DNA from 4 places in the Streptomyces sp. NPDC050534 genome. Region 2 is predicted to be linked to each of the others. Evidence: riboswitches for the same ligand, from Rfam matches in the RefSeq annotation. Region 2 holds a riboswitch; each other region holds the start of a gene.
What was found. Region 2 has a riboswitch for cyclic di-AMP ahead of ACIBN2_RS39610 (NlpC/P60 family protein). Riboswitches for the same ligand answer to the same signal wherever they lie in the genome.

Region 1 (4,218 bases), on a different contig from region 2:
CACGCGTGGTGATCCATCAGCCGGCGCTGTACGAACCGGTGCAGGGCCAGGCCAGCGACCTCGCCATCCAGGCCGACGAGCTGACGCGGACACGGGACCGGCTCGAGGAGATGCTGGTCCGGCACACCGGGCGCAGCCCCGAGCAGGTGAGCGCCGACATCGAGCGCGACCACATCCTGGACGCCCAAGGAGCGCTGGAGTACGGGCTGGTGGACCGCATCGTCACCAGCCGCAGGGCCACCCTCGCGCCGCCCACCGGGCGGTGAGCGCAGGTGCTCCCACCCGAACTGCCTCCGCTGCCCGCCCTCACGCGCGCCGAGGGTGAGTTGATCGACCGTTACCTCGACGTGGTCGACCTGCTCGGACGCATCAACCCGGCGCACCACGGAGACACCTACCGCGGGCTGCGGGCCGCGCAGGCGCTGGTGAGCAAGGCGGTCGCGCTGCGCGACGCCCTGGCGGTGATGCACCAGCGCGGCGAGACCGAGCTGCACGCACCCACGCTGCGGCGCGCGCTCCTGGTCCTGGACGGCGAGCGGCGCACGGCCCGGGTCACCGTGCCCCCGCATCCCGACAGTTGACGCGGGCTCGGACGGTCCGGACACCCCGCCCCGGCGGCGAGGCGTCCGGACCAGGCTTCAAACGGACCAAATGAGGTACCGCCGTTTGGAGGAGATACGGCTCCAATCTTTCGACGGTTCCAGTTGCGCAACACGCGTGGACCCAGGGCGGAATGGAGTGTTCCGGTGCTGGTCCGGGCCTCGCCCGGGTCCTCAACACCGGTTCGAACACAGGGGTGTCCACCCGAACGGGCGAGTGGTGAGTAACAACACAAATCCCCGGTTCCATTGGGATTTTCGGACATCCGTAGGCGAAGATCCCTGTCTGACGACAAGCCCCCGCCGCAGCGGCGGGGCGATCCGGGCGGACGCCGAGTCCTGCCGCCGCCCGGATGACTGGTCGACAGGAGTGGATCGGCAGGAGTGGAGGACCCAAGCACGACGGGTCGCCGGAACGGTCATGCCATGGCCGGGTCGAGCAGCCCTTGGGGTGAAGCCGCGTCAGCGGCCGGGCAACTTCGCCAGCCCGAATCCGACAGGTCATCCTTCACAGGCGGCTGACGAAGGGTTGCGCATGACTGCGCTCAATCGTGTCCCGTCGCTCATGGTCCGGGCCGGCACCGCCTCGGCTCTCACCATCGCCGCCGTGGGCGGCTCCATCGTGGTCCCGGGCGTCGCCTCCGACGCCGCGGCCGCCACACCGGCGACGAAGGCACTTCAGATCGCGGCCTCGAAAAAGGGCTCCCCGTACAAGTGGGGAGCCATAGGGCCGCGCCGGTTCGACTGCTCCGGGCTCACGCTGTACTCGTTCAAGAAAGCGGGCAAGAAACTGCCCCGCACGGCGGCCCAGCAGTACAACCGGACCCACCACATCTCCGCGAAGAGCCGCAGGGCCGGAGACCTCGTGTTCTTCCACTCGGGCTCCAGCGTCTACCACGTGGGCATCTACGCCGGGAAGGGGAAGATCTGGCACGCCCCCAAGACGGGCGATGTCGTGAAGCTCCAGAAGATCTGGACGAGGAGCGTCTGGTACGGCCGGGTCAGCTGACTCTCCCGCGGGGGCGGCGGCGACCTGACTGGCCGTCGCCCCCGCGGGGCCTGATCCGGGCTCGGCTGGATACACGTATGCCATGTCCGAGCACCGTCGCTGCACCGCGCGCAACGAGACGCCGCTCGAGCGCGCCGACCGCAACTTCGTCGAGCTGCTGCAGGAGCTGCGCGTCGTCCAGACCGGGGTGCAGATCCTCTTCGCCTTCCTGCTGAGCCTGGCCTTCACCCAGCGCTTCCCGTCGCTCGACCAGCTCCAGCGCACGACATACGTCATCACGCTGCTGCTCACGGTCCTCGCGGCCGCGCTGTTCACCGCGCCCGCCGCACTGCACCGCTCGCTCTTCCGGCGCGGCGCCAAGCCGCACATCGTGCAGGTCTCGTCGCGGCTCGCCACGGTCGGCATGGGCGTGCTGATGTTCGCCTTCACCGGATCGGTGCTGCTCGTGGTCGACGTGACGACGCACAGCCGGGGCGCCGGGGCGGCCGCGGGTGCGGCGACCCTCTGCGTGTGCCTCGGACTGTGGGGACTGCTGCCCCGGCTGGTGCGCCGTGCGGTCACGTCCGACTAGCACCTGGGGCGAAGGCCCCGTCACCCGCCGATCCGCTACGGCTCCTGCTGCCCCGCTGCCGTCACGGGCTCCGCCGGGACGGTCCAGGGCAGTTCGATGGAGACCGTCTTGCCACCCTCCCTGGTGGGCCGCACCCGCATTCTCCCGCCGCACTCGGCGGCCAGCCAGCGGATGATCACCATGCCCCGGCCGTTGTCCTGCTGGACGGCGGCGGGCAGGCGCTTCGGGAAACGGGGGTGGGAGTCCGTGACGCCGATGCGCAGTTCCTCGTCACGGTGGAGTTCGATGTCCACCGTGAAGGTGGGTGACTGCCCGAAGGTGTGCTGTACGGCGTTGGTGGCAAGTTCGGAGACGATGAGCCGGACGGTCTCGGCGGTGTCGCTGGTCGCTGGAAGCCCCCACTCGGCCAGTGTGTCGACCACGTAGCCGCGGGCCGCGGAGACCGAGGCGGGTTCGCTCGGCAGAGTGACGGATGCTTCCAGATGGTCTGCCATGGCGCGGTCGTCCCTTTCCCACGGGGCCGGAGTCCGACACGGAGCGGATGGTTCGAGTACGGTCCCGGACTGGTGCTTCGTCGCCAGAGTGCCATTACTGCGCCTGTCACGGGTGGCGATCCACCAAGATATGCATATATCTGTCGCTCGATGCGGTGAACTCTGCGACGGGAGACCGTATTTGGGTGGCCCGGAAGGAGTAAGGAGTAGCGCATGCAGCACGGTCCCGCGGTGCGCCGCCGGAAGCTGGGCGCCGAATTGCGCGAGTTGCGCGCGGGTGCGGGGCTCACCAGTGGTGAGGCGGCCCGGCTCGCGGGCTGGCACCAGTCGAAGGTGAGCCGGATCGAAACGGGTGCCAGCGGGGTGAAACCGGCCGATGTGCGGTTACTCCTCGACGTCTACGCCGTGGCGGACGCCCAACTACGGGAGTTGCTGATGGTGTTGGCGGGATCCGACGAGAGCGGCGGCCGGCATCACTGGTGGCACGCCTATCGCGGGGTGCTGCCGCCCACCTACCGCGACTTCATCAGCCTCGAGTCCCAGGCGAGCGCGATGAGCACGCTGGAGACGTCCGTCGTGCCCGGCCTGCTCCAGACGCCCGACTACGCACGCGCGGTGACCAGGGCGGCGGTCGGCGGACTGGACGACGAACGGCTCGACGCCCTGGTCGAGGTGCGGCTGGCCAGACAGGACGTGCTGCGCTCGAATCCGCCGCTGAGCCTGAGCGCGGTGCTGGACGAGGCGGTGCTGCACCGGGAGGTCGGCGGCCCCGATGTCATGGCGCGTCAGCTGCGGCGGCTGCTGGACACGGCGCATCTGCCTCAAGTGCGGCTGCAGGTACTGCCGTTCGCCGCCGGTGCGCATGTCGGCGTCACCGGGCCTTTCGTAATCTTCTCGTTTTCGAGCACTTCTGATCTGGACGTGGTTGTTCTCGACCACCTGACGAGTAGCCTCTACCTCGAACGGAAAGAAGACCTCCGGGCTTACAGAGAGGCCTTCAAGGACCTCCAGTTCCACGCCCTTTCGCCCGAGGACTCGTTGGATTACATCGCCGCGATAGGTGACGGCGCGTAAGGAGGCACCATGTCCGCAATGCCTCGGAACGTACCTTCCAGTACCGATCTGCACGGCGTGCGGTGGCTGCGCAGCAGCTACAGCACCGGAGCGAACAACTGCGTCGAAACGGCGCGCCCGTGCTCCGGGCCCCTGGCCGGGCTGCTCGCCGTGCGCGACTCCAAGGACCCGAACGGTCCCGCCCTGCTCTTCTCCCCCGGGAGCTGGACGGACTTCATGGCCGCACTCGTGTCCTGATCAGTCCTGCATCGTGCGGCACACGGCCGTGTCACGCCGACTCATGGTCGCGTCTCGCCGATCACCAGGACAGCGCGTTCGATCTCTGCCCCGGACAGGTCCGCACGGGCGGTCAGCCTCAGCCGTGAGATGCCGTCGGGCACGGAAGGAGGACGGAAGCACCCCACGGCGAGGCCGGCCGTACGGCAGTCGGCCGCCCATTGCACGGCCTGTTCCGGGGAGGGCGCGCGCACC
Region 2 (4,218 bases):
TCTCCACCGGCGCGTACCGCAGCAGCAGCCGCTTCGGCTTCTCGTCGCCGAAGTCGATCGTCGCCTCGGCGTTCCCGCCCGTGCCCTTCACCGCGACGACCGTGCCGAGCCCGAACTGGTCGTGGGTGACCCGGTCGCCGACGGCCAGCGAGACCACCGGCTTGTCGGAGGCGCGGCGGGTGGCGAAGCCGGACGCGCCCGACGCCGAGGAGCGCGAGCGGGACGACGACAGGGAGGCGGCCACACCGGACGCCGGGCCGGAGGAGACCGGTGCCGTGGCGCCCGTCCGCTTCCAGTCGACGTGCTGGGCCGGGATCTCCTCCAGGAACCGGGAGGGAGGGTTGTACGACGGCTGGCCCCAGGCGCTGCGCAGCGACGACCGTGTCAGATACAGCCGTTCCCGCGCGCGCGTGATGCCGACGTAGGCGAGCCGGCGCTCCTCCTCCAGCTCCTTGGTCTGGCCGAGGGCGCGCATGTGCGGGAAGACGCCGTCCTCCATGCCGGTCAGGAAGACGACCGGGAACTCGAGGCCCTTGGCGGTGTGCAGGGTCATCAGGGTGATGACTCCGGAGCCGTCCTCCTCCTCGTCCGGGATCTGGTCGGAGTCGGCGACCAGCGCGACCCGCTCCAGGAAGGCGGCGAGCCCGGGGGACTCCTCGCCCTCGCCGGACTCCTGCTCGAACTCCAGGGCCACGGCCGCGAGTTCCTGGAGGTTCTCGATGCGTGTCTCGTCTTGCGGGTCGGTCGAAGCCTGCAACTCGGCCAGATAACCGGTCCGTTCGAGAATCGCCTCCAGGACGGTCGCCGGGCCCGCGCCGGACTCGGCGATCGTACGGAGGTCCTCCATCAGCGTGTTGAACTTCTTGACGGCGTTGGCGGAGCGCGCCGCCATGCCGTACGCCTCGTCGACGCGGCGCAGCGCCTGCGGGAAGCTGATCTTCTCGCGCTGGGAGAGGGCGTCGATCATCGCCTCGGCGCGCTCGCCGATGCCGCGCTTGGGCACGTTGAGGATGCGGCGCAGCGGCACCGAGTCCTCGGGGTTGGCGAGCACCCGCAGGTAGGCCAGGACGTCCCGGACCTCCTTGCGCTCGTAGAAGCGGACGCCGCCGACGACCTTGTAGGGCAGGCCGACGCGGATGAAGACCTCTTCGAAGACACGGGACTGGGCGTTGGTGCGGTAGAAGACGGCGACGTCGCCGGCCTTCGCGTCGCCCGCGTCCGTGAGACGGTCTATCTCGTCGGCGACGAACTGGGCCTCGTCGTGCTCGGTGTCGGCGACGTAACCCGTGATGCGCGCGCCCGCGCCCGCGTTGGTCCACAGGTTCTTGGGGCGGCGGGACTCGTTGCGCTCGATGACCGCGTTGGCCGCGGTCAGGATGGTCTGCGTGGAGCGGTAGTTCTGCTCCAGCAGGATCGTCGTCGCGTCCGGGTAGTCCTCCTCGAACTGGAGGATGTTGCGGATCGTCGCGCCGCGGAAGGCGTAGATGGACTGGTCGGCGTCGCCCACGACACACAGTTCGGCGGGCGGGAGGTCGTGCTCGCCGGGCGGTACGTCCTCGTCGTGGGCACCGGTCCCGACGAGTTCCCGTACGAGCGCGTACTGGGCGTGGTTGGTGTCCTGGTACTCGTCGACGAGTACGTGCCGGAAGCGGCGGCGGTAGTGCTCGGCGACGTCCGGGAAGGCGCGCAGGAGATTGACCGTCGTCATGATCAGGTCGTCGAAGTCGAGGGCGTTCGCCTCGCGCAACCGCGACTGGTACATCGCGTAGGCCTGGGCGAGGGTCTTCTCGAAGCCGTCGGTCGCCTGCGCGGCGAAGTCCTCCTCGTCGATCAGCTCGTTCTTCAGGTTGCTGATCTTGGCGCTGAAGGACTTCGGCGGGTAGCGCTTGGGGTCGAGGTCCAGGTCGCGGCAGACCAGGGCCATCAGGCGCTTGGAGTCGGCGGCGTCGTAGATCGAGAACGACGACGTGAAGCCGAGCTTCTTCGACTCACGGCGCAGGATGCGCACGCACGCGCTGTGGAAGGTCATCACCCACATCGCGTTCGCGCGCGGGCCGACGAGGTGCTCGACGCGCTCCTTCATCTCGCCCGCGGCCTTGTTGGTGAAGGTGATCGCGAGGACCTGTCCCGGATGCACGTGGCGCTCCGCGAGCAGGTGGGCGATGCGGTGCGTGAGCACACGGGTCTTGCCGGAGCCGGCGCCGGCCACGATGAGCAGCGGCGTGCCGGAGTGGACGACGGCCGCGCGCTGGTTCTCGTTCAGCCCGTCCAGCAGGGCGGCCGGGTCGATCGCCGGGCGCGGCGCGCCGTCGCGGTAGTAGGAGTCCCGGTCCGGCGGCACGTCGAACTTCCCGCCGAACAGATCGTCCGGAACCGGCTCCGGTACGTGATCGTCCTCGGGCGGCGGTGGGGGCTCCCCCTCGTGCCCGCGAGGGGCCTTGAGGTCCGCCAGGAAGCTGTCGTCAAAGAGGCTGCTCATCGCCTTCCGAGTCTAGGGCGCCTCACTGACAGCCCGCCGCCACCCCGGGAACTTCGCCGGATCGGGGACGTCGCGCCCGGAAGACGCTGATCCGCCCGGTCCGGCCGCCCGGTGTCCCGCCCCCGGTGTCCTGTTGCCGTCCAGGACCGAGCCGTCACGCTCCGCCACCGATCAGGTGCAGTCCGCCGCACCCCGCACCCCTCCCCCCGCCGTGGCACCCGACCACGGTTGGCTGGAAATTAACGCTCGGAAGCAGGCACACCGTGCCGATCTGACCGAAATGCCCGCGAATCCGTACAGGCCATACCGGAAAGACCGCACGCTGCGACCTCTTGACCAAAGGTCACGAAAATGTATCGGGCATATCGAACATCAACCTTCACAGGGGCCACACGAGTTGGCTACGGTTCCGGGCAGGCCGTACGACCCCCACCGGCGAACGTCGCCGGGCCGCGCGGCCTCCGCCGAATCCGGTGCGCCGCCGCGTATCCGGAACCGGGGACCCACCGTCCCCGGGGTGAATCGGCCCGACTCCCGCACGGGGCCCGGACCGTAGGGCAAGCCTTCCGAACCACCCGCCCGAACCCGACAGCTAACCCGGTAGGCGGAACGTGGAAGGAGTCGCCTCCCTTGGCGTCGCACCGCAAGTCGCGCCCCTCAGGTTCGCGCGTCGCAGGCATACGTACCCCCGCTCTCGCCACGGCCGCCCTCACCTCCGTGGCCCTGCTGTCCCAGTCGGCCAACGCCGCTCCCGTGGCCGACGGCAAGCCGAGCGTGGAGGAAGTCGAGAAGAAGGTCGACGACCTCTACCGTCAGGCGGAATCGGCCACCGAGAAGTACAACGCGGCCAAGGAGAAGACCACGACGCAGCGCAAGCGCGTGGACACCCTCCTCACCGACGTCGCCAAGCGCACCCAGAAGCTCAACGACGAGCGGGAGCAGCTCGGCACGTTCGCCGCGGCCCAGTACCGCACGGGCGCCTCAGCACCCGGCACGGCGACCCTCCTGCTCGCCGACTCCCCGCAGGACTACTTCGACCAGACGCAGCTGATGGGCCGCCTGACCTCACGTCAGAAGACCGCGGTCGACGACTACTTCACCGAGCAGTCCGCGACGATGAAGAAGCGCCAGGAGGCGTCCAAGGACCTCCAGACGCTCACCGCGACCCAGGGCGACCTGCGGACGGCCAAGTCCACGGTGCAGAAGAAGCTCTCCGACGCGCGCGAGCTGCTGTCGAAGCTGAACGCCGAGGAGAAGGCGCGGCTCGCGGCGATCCAGAAGCAGAAGGAAGAGGAGGCCGCCCGCCAGGCGGCCGAGCTGGCCAAGAAGCAGGCGGCCGCGCAGAAGGCCAAGGAGGAGGCGGCGGCCCAGGCCGGCAGCTCCTCGTCCGGGTCCACCTCCACCTCCGGCTCGTCCTCGGGCTCCACCTCCACCTCCACCGGCGACTCCACGTACGCCACCAAGGCCGCGAAGACGCTCGCCTTCGCCCGTGCACAGATCGGCAAGCCGTACGTCTGGGGCGCCACCGGCCCCGACTCCTACGACTGCTCCGGCCTTACCCAGGCCGCCTGGAAGGCCGCCGGCGTCAGCCTCCCGCGCACCACCTACGACCAGGTCAACGCCGGCACCACGGTCTCCCTCACCGACGCCCAGCCGGGCGACCTGATCTTCTTCTACGACGACATCAGCCACGTCGGCATCTACATCGGCAACGGCATGATGATCCACGCCCCGAAGCC
Region 3 (4,218 bases), on a different contig from region 2:
CACGGTCGGCTGCCGCATCCGCCAGTCCTCCACGGCCGGTACGCCCGTGTCCAGGACGCTCGGCTGCTGCAACCGCCACGCCTCTTCGGCCGCACGGTGGATCTGCTCGGCCGGGTCCTGCCATGTCGGCAGCGCCTGGGGCTGGGCGGCCGTCAGCGGGGCCACGGACGTCTGCCGGGCGGTGTACCGGTACAGCAGGTCGCTGGCCGCCGCGATCTTGCGCTGGTTCGCCTGCTTGGAGCGGCGCAGCACCACCTGCCTCGGCTCCGGCTGGGCCCCGGGCTGGGCCGCGGTCTCCTGGCGCTGAGCGGGCACGGCGGGCAGCACGGCCGTCGGACCGGCCGTCAGCTCCGCCACGGGGCGCCGGCGGGGCTCTGCGGCGGGCAGTTCGAGCACGGGCCGGGCGGGCGCCTCCAGCTCACGGGCGGCGCCCGCGGCACGCGACTCGGCGGGCCGCTCGGGCCGCTCGGGCCTCTCGGGCCTCTCGGGACGGGGCGACGTGGTGCGCTGGGCGGGCATCCGGTCGGTCGGCAGGGTCGCCGGAACCGTCGGGCCCAGTGACGAGCGCGCGCCCTGGAACCACTGCCGGGCGATGTTGTCCAGGTCCGGATCCGAACTCCGGCCACCGCCCGCCGCGGCGCCGCGGCCCCGGCGCACCGACTGGGCCCGGGTGATGTTGTGGAGGCCGGTGTCGCTCTCGGCCCGGTCGTACAGGCTGCTCACCCGCTGCCGGACGTCCTCGCGGCTGGGGCCCTCGTCCGCCGCCTTCGGCGCGGCGTCGGCGGTCTGTGAGAACAGCGCCACCGAGGTGAGGGCGGCGGTCGCGAGAGCGGAGTTGCGCATTCCGGGGCCGAGGCCTCCGGGGCGCGACGATCGTTCCGGCGCCATGGGTGCCGTACTCCTTCCGTACTCCGCCTACCGAGTTAGCTGTCGGGTTCGGGCGTCGATCCGGAAGGTATGCCCTACGGCCTTTGCCCTGGTGGGCGGTTGGGCCGATTCACCCCATCGTTCGGTCGGGTCCCCGGCTCCGGCTGCCGCGAAGGCGCACCGGACTCGGCGGAGGCCGCACGTCCCGGCGGGGCGCCGGAGGAACTCGTGCGGCCTACTGCCAAACTAGCCAACTTGTGCGGCTCGTGTGAAGGTTGAGGGGCGTAATGTCCGATACGCTTTTGTGACCTTCGTCGTGACGTTCCGTCAGATACGTGCTTCGTGCACACAGCGGGTGCGGAAGGCGACGTTCCGTCGCGGACGGGCGGGGTCAGGACCGGCCGGACTCGCTCCGGGACGCGCGCTCGGCGTTGCGCTTCTTGATCCGCGCGCCCTCCTTGCGGACCTCGGCCTGCGTCGCGCGCTCCTTCTGCAGCCACTCGGGCTGCTCCTGCTTCAGGGCGTCGATCTGCTCGGTGGTGAGCGCCTCGGTGACGCCGCCGCGTGCGAGGCCCGCGATGGAGACGCCCAGCTTCTCCGCGACCACCGGACGGGGGTGCGGGCCGTCGGCCCGCAGCTCGCGCAGCCACTCGGGCGGATCGGCCTGCAACCGGTCGAGCTCGGCCCGCGAGACGTCACCCTCCCGGAACTCGGCGGGGGTGGCCTCGAGGTACACACCCAGCTTCTTCGCCGCGGTCGCGGGCTTCATCGTCTGGGTGCTCTGGTGCGGCTTCATGAGGTCCAGGGTATCGAGCGGCGACGAGGGCTCCGACCACGGCCGGTGATGCGGCTCCGACCACGGCCGGTGATCAGGCACCGGCCGCGGCCGGTAGCCTTGCAGCGTGACAGGCTCGGAGGAATCCCCCACGTTCCGGCTCGCGTACGTTCCGGGGGCGACGCCCGCCAAGTGGGCGCGGATCTGGAACGAGCGACTGCCCGAGATCCCGCTGACCCTCCTGGCCGTACCGGCCGCCGAGGTCTCCGAGGTGCTGCGCGCCGGTGGCGCCGACGCCGCACTCGTACGGCTGCCGGTCGACCGTACGCACTTCAGCGCCATCCCCCTCTACACCGAGACGACGGTCGTCGTGGTCCCCAAGGATCACCTGATCACGGCCGTGGACGAGGTGACCGTGGACGACCTCGCGGAGGAGGTTCTCTTCCACCCGCTGGACGACGTCTTCGAGTGGGACCGGCCGCCGGGCGAGCCCGCCTTCGAGCGCCCCGCCACCACGGAGGACGCCGTCGAGCTCGTCGCCGCCGGGGTCGGCCTCCTGATCGTCCCGCAGTCGCTGGCGCGCCTGCACCACCGCAAGGACCTCGTGTACCGGCCGGTCGTGGACGCCCCCCAGTCCGGCGTCGCCCTGGCATGGCCGGAGGAGGCGACCACGGACATGGTCGAGGACTTCATCGGCATCGTCCGCGGCCGTACGGTCAACAGCTCCCGGGGCCGCAAGGCGGAAGCGCCGGAGCCGAAGGCGAAGACGGGCGCGAAGGCCGGTGACCGGCCCACGCGTAGTGGCGCAAAAACGACGGCACGCAACCCCAGGGGCAAATCCGACGTCTCCAAGGGCGCCAAGCGCAGGAAGCCCCGCCGCCGGGCGTAGCCCTCGGGTGGGGTGGCGTGGCCCTGTGCCGCACGGGTCACCTTCACCCTCTCAGGGGGAGTCTTGCTTCGCATGGGGGAGCGCTGCGAGGACAGCGCCGCGGACGAGCTGCGTACCGACGAGGTACGTGCCGACCAACCGCACGCCGACGAGCCGTCGGGCGCCCCGGCCGACCGCCGGGGACGCGCACGGCTGCGTACCGCACTGTGGCGGTCGGCGTCCTTCGCCGTGCGCACGCTGCGCGGCGAGTGGCACGGCATCGTGGTCGATCCGGTACGCCGGCTCATGCGGCGTGGGCTGTCCGGACTGACGCTGGCGTTCGTGGCCGCCCTCGGAGTGATCTTCTTCCACGCGCTGGCGCAGCATCCCGCCGGTGCGACGGCGGTGCGGATCCTCGGCGGCGTCAACGCCGACCTGCCGCTGTGGCTCGCCCTGCTGCGCACGCCGGTGTCCCTGTACGTCCCGGCCCTCGACCTGCCCGTCTGGGCGGGCATCACACAGCTGTTCCTCGCCTTCGCGCTGGCCGAACTCATCCTCGGCCGGACCAGGACGCTCGTCGTCTCGTATGCGACGACACTGGCCGGCACCCTGATGGTGCGCGTGATGATCGCGCTCGGGGCCGGGTGGGGCGGGCTCGGACTGCCGCCCGGGATCGGGCGGGTGCTGGACACCGGGCCGTCCGCCGCGGTCGTGGGCCTGTTCACCTACGTCGCCGTCGTCCGGCGCGCTCCCGTCCTCTTCGCCCTCACCAGCGGATCCATGGTGTGGGAATCGGTCGCCGTGCCCAACCTGGCCGGCCGTGAGCACCTGATAGCGATAGGCGTCGCCATCGTGCTGGCCCTGCGGGGTCAAACCCGTTCCCGGTCCCGTTCATCGATCGGTCTCCGGCGGCGTGTGCGCTCCGTGAAGTAGTCGGATCTGGCTTATCTTCGCCACGAAATCCGACATCCGGAGTAAATATGCAAAAGACGGATGCGCTGGTTGATGTGGTGGAGGAGACGGCGCTCGTCGCACCTCCCTGCCCGCCGGAGCGCCGCGCCACCGTACGACCCCTGCTCATCGGCATCGCCGTCGTCGGGGCCGCGGGCCTGGCCGCGGCCCTCGCGCTCACCGGCGCCGGCTGGCTGAACCGGCCCGCCGTCGCGGCCTGGCGCACGGTCTGCCTGGCCATCACCGTCCAGGCGCTGCCCTTCCTGCTCCTCGGCACGGTCCTGTCGGGGGCGATCAACGCCTTCGTGCCGGCCGACCTGTTCACCCGGATCCTGCCCCGGCGCCCCGCGCTCGCCGTACCGGTGGCCGGTGTCGCGGGAGCCGTCCTGCCGGGCTGCGAGTGCGCCTCGGTGCCGGTCGCGAACAGTCTGATCCGGCGCGGCGTCACCCCCGCCGCGGCCTTCGCCTTCCTCCTGTCCGCCCCCGCGATCAACCCGATCGTGCTGACCGCCACGGCGGTCGCCTTCCCCGGCAACCCCGCCATGGTCGCCGCCCGCCTGCTCGCGTCCCTCCTCACGGCCGCCGCGATGGGCTGGCTGTGGCTCTGGCTGGGGCGTGCGGAGTGGCTGCGGCAGACCGCCCGGCACACGGGCCACCAGCCGGGGCACAGCCGCTGGACGGAGTTCCGCCTCGGCTTCCGGCACGACTTCCTCCAGGCCGGCGGGTTCCTGGTGCTGGGCGCCATGGCGGCGGCCAC
Region 4 (4,218 bases), on a different contig from region 2:
GAACACGTCGCCGGTCAGGCACTCGGAATGCAGCCGGACCAGAGGCGTTGTACCGGGGGCCGGGTCGCCGAGCACGACGGCCACGTGCTCCTGGCCGTCGGTCAGGCCGTGGAAGGTGACCAGTTCGGCGTCGACGCTGTAGCCGTCCTGGAAGCGCAGCGGTACCCGGACACGGGCGCGCGTCGTGGCGGCGGGGAAGTCGGGCATACGGGGTCTCCCGGGTCCGGTCGGCATGCTTCAGATTTGAAGCAGATCTACGGAGCAGGACACTACCCCTGCTTTAAATTTGAAGCAACAGATTTGCGGCGAGGGTCACGAACAAGGACCGGAGGAGCGGCGGCGCCACGGGACGTCCTCCGAGGTGGGGCGCTCCTCGTCGTCCTCCATGGCCTCCGCGATCCCCGAGAAGATCTCCTCCAGCTGTTCGACCTGCTTCGGGGTCAGCCGGTCGAAGAGCAGGGAGCGTACGGTCTCCACATGTCCCGGCGCCGTCCGCTCCAGCACGGCCATCCCCTCGTCCGTCAGCGTGGCGAAGCTGCTGCGTTTGTCCCACTGGCAGTCCTCGCGACGGATCAGGCCGTCCTTCTCCAGCCGGGTCACGGCGTACGTCAGCCGGCTCCGGGTGATCTTCGTCTTCGCAGCCAGGTCGGTCATGCGCAGGCTGCGCTCAGGGGCCTCGGAGAGGTTGGCCAGGATGGAGTAGTACAGATGCGGCATGCCGGCGTCCTGCTGGAGCTGCCGGTCGATCGCGTCCTCCAGGAGGTGCGTCGCCGCGATGTACGCGCGCCAGGCGCGCTGCTCCTTCTCCGTGAGCCAGCGAGTCGTCATGAGTGCAGTGTAAGTTTGTTTCAAACTTTAACCAAGCCTGCCCACCGCCGAGAGTGAGCGCGTCCGATGCCGTACCCCCACGTCCTGCTGTCCGCCGCCGTCTCCCTCGACGGCTACCTCGACGACACCGGCCCCGAACGCCTCCTGCTCTCCGGCCCCGCCGACTTCGACCGTGTGGACGAGGTGCGGGCGTCGGTCGACGCGATCCTCGTCGGCGCCGGCACCATCCGCGCCGACAACCCGCGGCTGCTGGTCAACTCGCCCGGGCGCAGGGCCGCCCGGATCGCGGCGGGGCAGCCCGAGTACCCCCTCAAGGTCACCGTCAGCGGCTCCGGCGATCTGGACCCGGACGCCAGGTTCTGGCACACCGGCGGCGACAAGCTGCTCTGTACGACCGACAAGGGCGCCGAGCGGGCCCGAGCGCTCGGCCTCGCCGCCGACGTCGTCGCGCTCGGCCCCGACCTCGACTGGCGCACGCTCCTCGCGCATCTGCACGACGAACGCGGCGTACGGCGCCTGATGGTCGAGGGCGGCGGCACGATCCACACCCAGCTGCTCCAGCAGGGCCTCGCCGACGAACTCCAGCTCGTCCTCGCCCCTGTCTTCGTGGGTGACCCGGACGCACCCCGCCTCTTCGGCCCCGGCGGCTACCAGGGCGGCCGCCTTCGCCTGACGGAGACCCGGCGGATCGAGGACGTCGTCCTGATGCGCTACGAGCCCACCGCCCCCGGCACCGGCCCGCTGCCCACCGCCGCCGATCACCACTGGCTGGCCCTCGCCTGCGAGCTGGCGGCCCTGTGCCCGCCCTCCCGCACGGCCTTCAGCGTGGGCGCGGTGATCGTCGCCGCCGACGGCACGGAGCTCGCCCGCGGTCACTCGCGTGAGGGCGGCGACCCCGTCGTGCACGCCGAGGAGGCGGCCCTGGCCAAGCTCGGCCCGGCCGATCCGAGGCTGGCGTCGGCCACGGTCTACAGCAGCCTGGAGCCCTGCACCCGCCGCGCGTCCCGGCCGAAGCCGTGCGCCCGGCTGATCCTCGACGCGGGCGTACGGCGGGTGGTCACGGCCTGGCGGGAGCCCGACACCTTCGTCGCGGGCGCGGACGGCAGCGGCCTGCTGGCGGCCCGGGGTGTCGAGGTGGTCGTACTGGAGGAACACGAGGAGCAGGCCAAGGCGCCGAACCGCCATCTGCCGGGCTTCTGAGCACGTGGCGTCGGAGGCCCCGCGGATGGCGTATGCTGGTCACACAACGACGCGGGGTGGAGCAGCTCGGTAGCTCGCTGGGCTCATAACCCAGAGGTCGCAGGTTCAAATCCTGTCCCCGCTACTCAAGGCTCAGGGCCGGAATCCGGAAACGGATTCCGGCCCTGAGTGTTTTCCGCCCCGGATGTCTCACCGGGTCCTGTCACAAGTGGTGACCGGGCGACCGCTTTCCGCATAACAACTGACGCACCGTCAGAACCGGTGGGGAATCCGAGGTGAGGTCAACTCGCCCGTTTTTCGTCTCTCTTGGCCCGTACGTCCAGGCCAAGAAGCATTAATGATCAAGCAGAACAGCTTGGAATCGGCACCCCGGGTCTATTAACGTTCGATAACGCAGCGCGGTCGTCCCAGCCGTCACAAGAGGCGGCTCCGTGCGCACTGCCGAATCCCGCAAGGGAACCGGGGAACCACCACCCAGGGGTGAATCGCTTGGATGCCAGCCGTGGAGGCACGGCTGGTATACGCGCGTAGGAGACCTTCCTGCTCCGAACCCGTCAGCTAACCCGGTAGGCGTGAAGGAAGGAAAGGAGCGCGCCCACGTGGCGTCCAACCCGCCTGCCCCGGCAGCACCGTTCGTGCCGAGCACCGAGCCATTCGGCTTCCCCGCCCCCCGTTCCGACGAGGGTCCGTGGGAGGAGTGGAACCCCACCGAGGAGTCCCTCCAGCCGGTCCGCGGCCGGCACCGTGTCGCCAAGCAGCGCGGCGGTGGACTCGCCCGCAGCTCCACGGTCCTCGGCGTCGGCGTCATAGCCGCCGTCGGCGCGGGCGGCATGGCCAGCGCCAACACCGGCAAGCCGCCGGTGTCCATCTCCATGCCCGACCTGGCCTCCGTGGGCCACATGTTCGGCGGCTCCGCCGAGACGCCCAAGGGCTCGGCCACCGCGCTCAGCTCCGTCGGGGTGACCACCAAGGACGCCGGGCAGGGCGCCAGGGACGCCGGTCAGGCGCTGCGCGACCGCATCATGGCGCAGGCCGAGAGCCAGCAGGTCCAGGTCGACAGCAAGGTCCAGTCCGTCACCGAGGCGGCCATCGCCAAGCAGGCCGGCGACGCCGCCGCCAAGGCGGAGAAGGAGGCCGCGGCCAAGGCCGCCGCCGCCAAGGAGAAGGCCGAGGCGGAGGCCAAGAAGGCGGCCGAGGCGGCGCGCCTGGCCGAGCTGGCCAAGCAGTACAAGCTTCCGGTCGTGTCCTACACGATCACCGGCACCTTCGGGCAGCCCGGCTCCATGTGGTCCTCCGGTTACCACACGGGCCTCGACTTCGCCGCCCCCACGGGTACGCCCATCAAGGCCGTCCACAGCGGCACGGTCACCGAGGCCGGCTGGGCCGGAGCCTACGGCTACCGCACGATCATGACGCTCGACGACGGCACGGAGCTGTGGTTCTGCCACCAGTCGTCGATCAACGTGAGCGTGGGCCAGAAGGTCAGCACGGGCGAGGTCATCGGCCGGATCGGCGCCACGGGCAACGTGACCGGGCCGCACCTGCACCTCGAGGTCCACCCGAACGGCCAGGCCGAGGGCATCGACCCGATGACGTGGCTGCGCGGCAAGGGCCTCAACCCCTGATCCACGCCCGGACCCCGGTGGTCCCGGCGGCTTCCCCCCGACGTCGGGGCCGCCGGCGGACGTATGCGCGTCCGCCGGCCACACGCTCTGTGTTTACGTGATCTTTGCGGCATCGGCGGAATGGGCCGCTCCGGCGCATTCGTTGACGTACGGCATGACGTCCCCTTCTCTGCGCACGCTCGGCTCCTCCGGCCTGGAGGTCTTCCCGCTCTGCCTCGGCGGCAACGTCTTCGGCTGGACCGCCGACGAGGCCACGTCCTTCGCCGTGCTCGACGCCTACGCGGCCGCGGGCGGCAACTTCCTCGACACCGCCGACTCCTACTCGTCGTGGGTCGACGGCCACCAGGGCGGCGAGTCCGAGACGATCATCGGATGGGGGTCCCCCCGCTCGAGCGAAGCCGAGAGTGGGGGAGGGTCAGGTCGCGCGGCAACCGCGACGACGTGGTCATCGCGACCAAGGTCAGCCAGCACCCCGAGTTCCCGGGCCTGACGGCCGCCAACATCAAGGCCGCCGCGGACGCCTCCCTGCGCCGCCTGGGCACCGAGATCGACCTCTACTACACGC

Region 1: linked by a shared signal. The riboswitch ahead of ACIBN2_RS00920 (C40 family peptidase) and the one ahead of ACIBN2_RS39610 (NlpC/P60 family protein) in region 2 are both predicted to bind cyclic di-AMP.
Region 3: linked by a shared signal. The riboswitch ahead of ACIBN2_RS02200 (NlpC/P60 family protein) and the one ahead of ACIBN2_RS39610 (NlpC/P60 family protein) in region 2 are both predicted to bind cyclic di-AMP.
Region 4: linked by a shared signal. The riboswitch ahead of ACIBN2_RS41895 (M23 family metallopeptidase) and the one ahead of ACIBN2_RS39610 (NlpC/P60 family protein) in region 2 are both predicted to bind cyclic di-AMP.

Annotation. Positions count from the first base shown of each region.
Region 1 covers NZ_JBITHF010000001.1:185,685-189,902, reverse strand. Annotated here, with positions in the region: gene ACIBN2_RS00930 (ATP-dependent Clp protease proteolytic subunit) at 1-266, shown strand, start outside; gene ACIBN2_RS00925 (hypothetical protein) at 273-581, shown strand; cyclic di-AMP (ydaO/yuaA leader) riboswitch at 920-1,131, shown strand; gene ACIBN2_RS00920 (C40 family peptidase) at 1,135-1,608, shown strand; gene ACIBN2_RS00915 (DUF6328 family protein) at 1,691-2,179, shown strand; gene ACIBN2_RS00910 (ATP-binding protein) at 2,215-2,673, opposite strand; gene ACIBN2_RS00905 (helix-turn-helix domain-containing protein) at 2,887-3,747, shown strand; gene ACIBN2_RS00900 (DUF397 domain-containing protein) at 3,757-3,984, shown strand; gene ACIBN2_RS00895 (8-amino-7-oxononanoate synthase) at 4,026-4,218, opposite strand, start outside.
Region 2 covers NZ_JBITHF010000016.1:132,004-136,221, forward strand. Annotated here, with positions in the region: gene pcrA (DNA helicase PcrA) at 1-2,479, opposite strand, end outside; cyclic di-AMP (ydaO/yuaA leader) riboswitch at 2,932-3,102, shown strand; gene ACIBN2_RS39610 (NlpC/P60 family protein) at 3,110-4,218, shown strand, end outside.
Region 3 covers NZ_JBITHF010000001.1:490,163-494,380, forward strand. Annotated here, with positions in the region: gene ACIBN2_RS02200 (NlpC/P60 family protein) at 1-888, opposite strand, end outside; cyclic di-AMP (ydaO/yuaA leader) riboswitch at 897-1,069, opposite strand; gene ACIBN2_RS02205 (DUF5997 family protein) at 1,259-1,663, opposite strand; gene ACIBN2_RS02210 (LysR family transcriptional regulator substrate-binding protein) at 1,770-2,531, shown strand; gene ACIBN2_RS02215 (hypothetical protein) at 2,604-3,443, shown strand; gene ACIBN2_RS02220 (permease) at 3,491-4,218, shown strand, end outside.
Region 4 covers NZ_JBITHF010000019.1:20,931-25,148, reverse strand. Annotated here, with positions in the region: gene ribA (GTP cyclohydrolase II) at 1-207, opposite strand, end outside; gene ACIBN2_RS41910 (MarR family winged helix-turn-helix transcriptional regulator) at 313-828, opposite strand; gene ACIBN2_RS41905 (dihydrofolate reductase family protein) at 895-2,028, shown strand; tRNA gene ACIBN2_RS41900 (tRNA-Met) at 2,079-2,152, shown strand; cyclic di-AMP (ydaO/yuaA leader) riboswitch at 2,458-2,616, shown strand; gene ACIBN2_RS41895 (M23 family metallopeptidase) at 2,628-3,653, shown strand; partial or broken gene ACIBN2_RS41890 (aldo/keto reductase) at 3,808-4,218, shown strand, end outside.